2 regions of the Archangium sp. Cb G35 genome follow, and region 1 is predicted to be linked to the other one. Evidence: riboswitches for the same ligand, from Rfam matches in the RefSeq annotation. Region 1 holds a riboswitch; the other holds the start of a gene.
The links. A riboswitch is a leader RNA that binds a small molecule or an ion and turns the genes downstream of it on or off. The one in region 1 is predicted to bind cobalamin.
Positions count from the first base shown of each region.

Region 2: another riboswitch for cobalamin. It lies ahead of BO221_RS18315 (ribonucleoside-diphosphate reductase subunit alpha); the one in region 1 lies ahead of BO221_RS36305 (TonB-dependent siderophore receptor).

Region 1 covers NZ_MPOI01000013.1:371,181-374,382, reverse strand. Annotated here, with positions in the region: gene BO221_RS36305 (TonB-dependent siderophore receptor) at 1-1,355, opposite strand, end outside; cobalamin riboswitch at 1,406-1,640, opposite strand; gene BO221_RS55075 (FHA domain-containing protein) at 1,647-2,213, opposite strand; gene BO221_RS36295 (hypothetical protein) at 2,476-2,730, shown strand; gene BO221_RS36290 (helix-hairpin-helix domain-containing protein) at 2,727-3,098, shown strand; gene BO221_RS36285 (serine/threonine-protein kinase) at 3,154-3,202, opposite strand, start outside.
Region 2 covers NZ_MPOI01000005.1:504,944-508,145, reverse strand. Annotated here, with positions in the region: gene BO221_RS18320 (serine/threonine-protein kinase) at 1-658, shown strand, start outside; cobalamin riboswitch at 742-947, shown strand; gene BO221_RS18315 (ribonucleoside-diphosphate reductase subunit alpha) at 1,173-3,202, shown strand, end outside.

The DNA of each region.
Region 1 (3,202 bases):
GAGGGAGCACGGTGGGCCCGTCCGGCGTTGGCGCGCAGCTCGAAGTCCGCGGGCAGCTCCACGGTGACCCCCACCTTCGGGGACAGCAGCGTGTACGGGCCCGCACGATCCACGCGCAGCGAGGGCGCGATGGTGAGCTGCCCGTCCCACAGCAGCACCTCGTCCATCGCCATCACACTCGCGCGCAGCCACGACGGGTCACCCCCGGAGGCCTCGTTCGTGTCGGCGGCGGTCACGGACTCACCGCCCACGCTCAGCACCGCGGACAGCGCGTGCCACCCGCCCAGCAGCACCTGCCCCTCCAGCTCCACCCCGCCCAGCTGCTGCACCTGCGGCTCCGACTGGCTCCACGAGCCACCCGCCAACGCGATCCGGTCCCGGCGGTAGTACGCACGCGCGTTCGTCCGCACGCCACCCGGCAACGTGCCCATCACCCGCAGGCTCGCCGAGCCACGTCCTCCCGACTGCCGCGCATCCACGCTCGGGTTCTGCGAGGTGCCCGCGAGGCCCCGCTCGTCGAAGGACAGCTCCCCCAACAGGTCCGCGGAGAACCCTCCGCCCAGCTCGCGCCGCAGCCGCAGCAGGCCCCCTGCCCCGCGTGCGTCGTTGTTGGTGCGCCGCTCCTCGACGAGCGCATCACCGGGCAGCGTGGGGCTCGGATCGAAGAGGTACGGGAAGCGCCCGCTGGAAGTGCCTCCGTGGACGAGCACCAGCGCCTCGCCGCCCGCCAGCGGCCCCGAGGCGGACAGCCACCCGAGCGCCGTGTCCCAGCTCCCGTACGAGAGCTCACCCGCCACGCGTGCCTCCGCACCGGGACGGCGGGTGATGATGTTGACGACGCCGCCCAGGCCTCCCGAGCCGTAGCGTGCCCCCGCGCCGCCGCGCAGTACCTCGAAGCGCTCGGCCATGGCCGCGGGCACGCGCGACAGGTCCGCGATGCCCCCGGGCCCATTGAGCGGAACACCATCGAGCAGCACCAGCGTCGCGTTGGAGGACGCACCCCGCACCACGAGGCTCTTGCTCTGCCCGTAGCCGCCCACGTCCTGCAGCGTGACGCCTGGAGCGGTGGACAGCATCGCCGCGGTGTCCCGGGCCGCGCCGCCGAACTCGTCCACCTGAATGACGGTGAGGGCACCGCTCGGGTCCCTCCGTGACGCAGAGTCCGGGGACGCGGGAGCCTCGGACGTCTCCACCACCTGCACGGTGGGAACGCGGAAGGGCTCGCCCCCGGGCGCGTCCGGGGCCGGAGTGGCCGGAGTCTCCTGGGGAGGCGGCGCCGCCTGCTGCGCAAGCGCGGAACCGCTCGTGCTGAGCGCCAGGCAGAGCAACCGCCCGGCGAGGTGCGACCGCCGCATGACCCCGCCTTCCGCTCTCTCCGTCGAAGAGAGAAGGCCAACGCGGGCAGCTCGCGCCCACACCCCTGGGCAGGTCTCCTGGCTTCCGGGCTCTGGCCGAGACGCACGCCGCGTCTCCCAGAAGGGCTCCTCCACCTTCCCCTGGCCCCAAGGCCGGAGTGGCGACTGCCGAGGACCCCTGCCCTGACCTCAGGGCTGCCCGATCACAGTGGCGGGACCGCGCCGGACTCGCACCGGCTTCCCTCTTGAAGGCCCGGCATGGGCACCCAAGGGCAGGCCCTTCCTAGGGGCTCAACCCCCGCGCGTCAAGCCACCCTCGGTGACGTGCGGGGTCGCCCGGGCTCCGCGGGAGTGGCGCGCCAGCCAGTCGAGGATGAACTGATTGAAGGCGGAGAAGTCGACGAAGGTGGCCAGCACGTCGCCGAAGCGCAGCGAGGCCCGGTCGAACAACGGCGTGGGCCGGCCAGGAATCAACAGCGTGCCGTTGTGCCAGGTGCCGTTGTGGCTCCCGTCATCGGCGACGTACCAGACGCCCGTGTGCTTCTCCTCGCTGAAGGTGGCGTGTACCCGCGAGACCGTGGGGTCCTCGACGACGATGTCGTTGTCCGGTGTACGTCCCAGCGTGATGCCCGGAACCGGCGAGGTGAGGCCCTGTGGACGCTTGCGCACCTCGAGCACGAGGGGCTCGGCGAGCGTGGGCCGGCGCAGCGAGAGGCCCGTCATGGTGCTTCGGGTGAACAGGGGACGCACTCCCATGGGAGGCGCCTCCCACACCAGCACCGGCCAGCGCACGGCGTGTCGCACCGAGTGCGGGTCATCGAGGAACTGAGAAGCGAGGGCGGAGAACTTCAGATGCACGGGACTGCCCTCCAGCACGCGAGGGGATACGGGAGAGGGTGTGCATGGAGGGTGATCCGAGCCAGTCCCCCCTCGGCCGGTGAACACGAGCGGGACAGTCACGCTGGAAGTGCGCGCCCGTCCCGTACTTCGGACACATGAGGCGTTGCTGTACGCCTCGCGCGAGCGCGCTCCGAGGAAAACACCGCTGGCACGGCATCTGCTCTGTGCAGCGGACAACCGCGCCATGGAGGCGCGAAGGAGAAGGACAAAGGTGGTCGAGATGCTGACGGCGGGGAAGCGGTTGGCGGTGTTCTCCATCCGCGAGGGCAAGGGCGGGAGCATCTGGGTGCGGGCGGGGAGCGCGTTCGTGAACAAGGACGGCTCGCTCAACGTGCTGCTGGATGTGTTGCCGCTGGACGGGAAGCTGCACGTGCGCGAGGCGGGGGACAAGAAGGACACGATGCAGGCGGGGGGTGGTGGGCGCTACGGCCTGGACGGCGGGCTGGACTCGCTGCCGGTGGGAGGCCACTCGTGAGCGGACGGGTGATGTGGGTGGCCGCGGTGCTCGGGCTGTTGTGGCTGGGGCCCGGGAGCGCGCAGGCCGCTCAGGCGAAGACACGGACGCAGTACACGGGGGTGGTGAACCTCAACGAGGCGACGGTGGCGCAGTTGGATCTGCTGCCGGGCGTGGGCGAGAAGGCCGCGCAGCGCATCGTCACCTGGCGCGGGAAGCGGGCGTTCAAGCGCATCGAGGAACTGGTGCGGGTGAAGGGCTTCGGCAAGAAGCAGTTCCTGAAGCTCAAGCCGTACCTGACGCTGCAGGGCCCGACGACGCTGAAGGTGGAGAAGGTGCCGGTGCGGGCCGACGAGGTCCGCATCACCGGCTCCGTGGCGAAGCACTGAGGGTACGGAGAGAGAGGGTGCCCGTCCCCCGGGCATCCTCCCTCCCGTGCGTTGCTCACCGGCCGGAGGCGCGGGGCAGCGAGATGACGTCGGCCTTCTCGGTG
Region 2 (3,202 bases), on a different contig from region 1:
GGACGGAATGCTCCGGGCGCACGAGCGGCAGGGGCAGCGCATCCCATTGGCCGCGGGCGTCCACGTGTGCATCGAGGTACTGCGGGCACTGGCCTACTTCCACCAGGCGCGCACGCGCACCGGCCGGCCGCTGGAGCTGGTCCACGGGGACGTGAATCCCGCCAACATCTTCTTCTCCGGGCAGTGCGAGGTGAAGCTCGGCGACTTCGGCGTGGCCAAGGCGCGCGGGTTGGACCTGGGCCCGGAGGAAGGCGTGACGGCGGGCAAGCTGCACTACCTGTCGCCGGAGCAGACGCGCGGGGACTCGGTGACGCTGGCCTCGGATCTCTTCTCCATGGGCATCGTCCTGCACGAGCTGGTGCTGGGCTTCCACCCCTTCGAGCGCGGCAGTGACGACCCCGACGTGGTGATGGCGGCCATCCGGTCGGCGAAGCTGAATCTGCCGGACACGTTGGACAAGCGGCTGGCGGCGGTGATGCGCAAGGCGCTGGCACCCGACGTGAACCAGCGCTACCGCACGGCGGGCGAGTTCGCGGGAGCGCTCCTGACGTGGGCCCTGGACACGGGCCAGCCCTTCAGCCCGCGCGAGATCCAGGCGGGGCTGCAACAGGCGCTCTCCCTGGCGCTCTGGGAACGCGAGAAGGGCCACCCAAGGTAGCCCAGAAGTACGATCGCTCGAAGCAGGACACAAGGCCCGGAACGTCGGCCACTGATCCTTTGACAGCATGGGGCACCCCCCTTACGTTGACGCGCGTCGCTGGTGCCCGGGTCTCGGCCCGGGCTTGAAAGGGAATCCGGTGTGAATCCGGAGCTGCCCCGCAGCGGTCAGCGAGAACGAACCCGTCCACGCACACTGGCCGAGAGGCTGGGAAGGGGACGGTTGTAGGCGTCGGCGATGAGCCGGGTGCTCGCGAGCCCGAAGACCTGCCAGCCACCTGCCCCTGGGGAGAAATCCGGGGGTGGATCGACCTGGACGCCTCGTGGGGAGGTGGAAGGTTCCGTGCGCCACGGGTTCCCCGTGCTCGTCCGGCCCGTCCGCTCTCCTCGTGGGGTGCTCCAGTCGCCCGAGGGGGCGAAGGTCGGCCTGGCGAGTCATCGCACGTCGCAATGCGCGACACGGGCAGACCTTTTTCTCCGCGGATCCACACGGTCGCGAACGGAGGAGGAGGAGCATGCTGAACGGAACCCACATCACGTCCACGACACCGCCGCCCACCACCATGAGGGTGCGCAAGCGCAACGGGGTGCTCGAGGGCGCGGACCTGAACAAGATCGTCCGGGCGATCGGCCGCTGTTGCGATGGGCTGCGTCAGGTGGATGCCATCCGCGTGGCGACGAAGACGATCGCCGGCCTCTATGACGGTGCCTCGACGCAGGAGTTGGATCAGCTCTCCATCCAGACCGCGGCCTCGCTGACGCTGGAGGAGCCCGAGTACGCGAAGCTCGCGGCGCGGCTGCTCGCCACGTACATCGACAAGGAGGTCTCCGGTCAGGAGATCCACTCCTTCTCGCAGTCGATCGCCGCCGCGCACCGGCTCGGCCTCGTGAACGAGCGCGTGGCCCGGCTCGTCTCGACGAACGCGCGCAAGCTGAACGACACGATCGACCCTTCGCGCAACCGGCTCTTCGAGTACTTCGGGCTGCGGACGGTCTACGACCGCTACCTGCTCAAGCACCCGACGACGCGCGAGGTGCTGGAGACGCCGCAGCACTTCTTCATGCGCATCGCGGTGGCGCTCGGGGAGACGGTGCCCGAGGCGCTGGAGCTCTACCGGCTCTTCTCGATGCTCGAGTACGTGCCGAGTTCCCCCACGCTCTTCAACTCGGGCACGTGCCACGAGCAGCTCTCGTCGTGCTTCCTGCTGGACTCGCCCGGGGACGAGCTGGAGAGCATCTACCAGCGGTACACGGACGTGGCGATGCTCTCGAAGTTCTCGGGAGGCATCGGGCTGGCGTACCACCGGGTGCGTTCGCGCGGCTCGCTGATCGGGAGCACGAACGGGCACAGCAACGGCATCGTCCCGTGGCTGAAGACGCTGGACGCGTCGGTGGCGGCGGTGAACCAGGGCGGGAAGCGCAAGGGCGCGGCCTGCGTGTACCTGGAGACGTGGCACGCGGACCTGGAGGAGTTCCTCGAGCTGCGTGACAACACGGGCGACGAGGCGCGGCGCACGCACAACCTGAACCTCGCCAACTGGATCCCCGACCTCTTCATGAAGCGCGTCGAGGCGGATGGGAAGTGGTCCCTCTTCGACCCGAAGGGGGTGCCGCACCTCACGGACCTGTACGGCGAGGAGTTCGATCGCGCCTACGAGGAAGCGGAGCGGCAGGGCCTCGCGGCGAAGACGCTGAAGGCGCGCGAGCTCTACGCACGAATGATGCGGACGCTGGCGCAGACCGGGAACGGCTGGATGACGTTCAAGGACAAGTCGAACCGGGCCTGCAACCAGACGGCGCTGCCGGGCCGGGTCGTCCACCTGTCGAATCTCTGCACGGAGATTCTCGAGGTGACGTCGCGGGACGAGACGGCCGTGTGCAACCTCGGCTCCATCAACCTCTCGCGGCACACGTCGGTGGACGAGAGCGGCCGGGTGTCCTTCGACTGGGAGAAGCTGGGGCGGACGGTGCGGACGGCGGTGCGGCAGTTGGATCGGGTGATCGACCTGAACTACTACCCCATCCCCTCGGCGAAGGGCTCGAACCTCCGCTGGCGCCCGGTGGGCCTGGGCGTCATGGGCCTGCAGGACGTGTTCTTCCAGATGCGCCTGCCCTTCGACAGCGCCGAGGCGCGGGCCGTGTCGCGGAAGATCTCCGAGGAGATCTACTTCCACGCGCTCTCCGCCTCGACGGACCTGGCGGCCGAGCACGGAGCCCACCCGGCCTTCTCCGAGACGCGGGCGGCGCGCGGCGAGCTCCAGTTCGACGCGTGGAACGTGGTCCCCGAGGACACGGCGCGCTGGGACGCGCTGCGTGCCCGCGTGAAGCAGGTGGGCCTGCGCAACTCGCTGCTGATCGCGATCGCCCCCACGGCGACCATCGCGTCCATCGCGGGCTGCTACGAGTGCATCGAGCCGCAGGTGTCCAACCTCTTCAAGCGCGAGACGCTCTCGGGAGACTTCCTCCAGGTCAACCGCTACCTCGTCGAGGAGCTGAAGACGCTCGGCATGTGGAACGAGGACATGCGGGCCCGCATCAAGCTGGC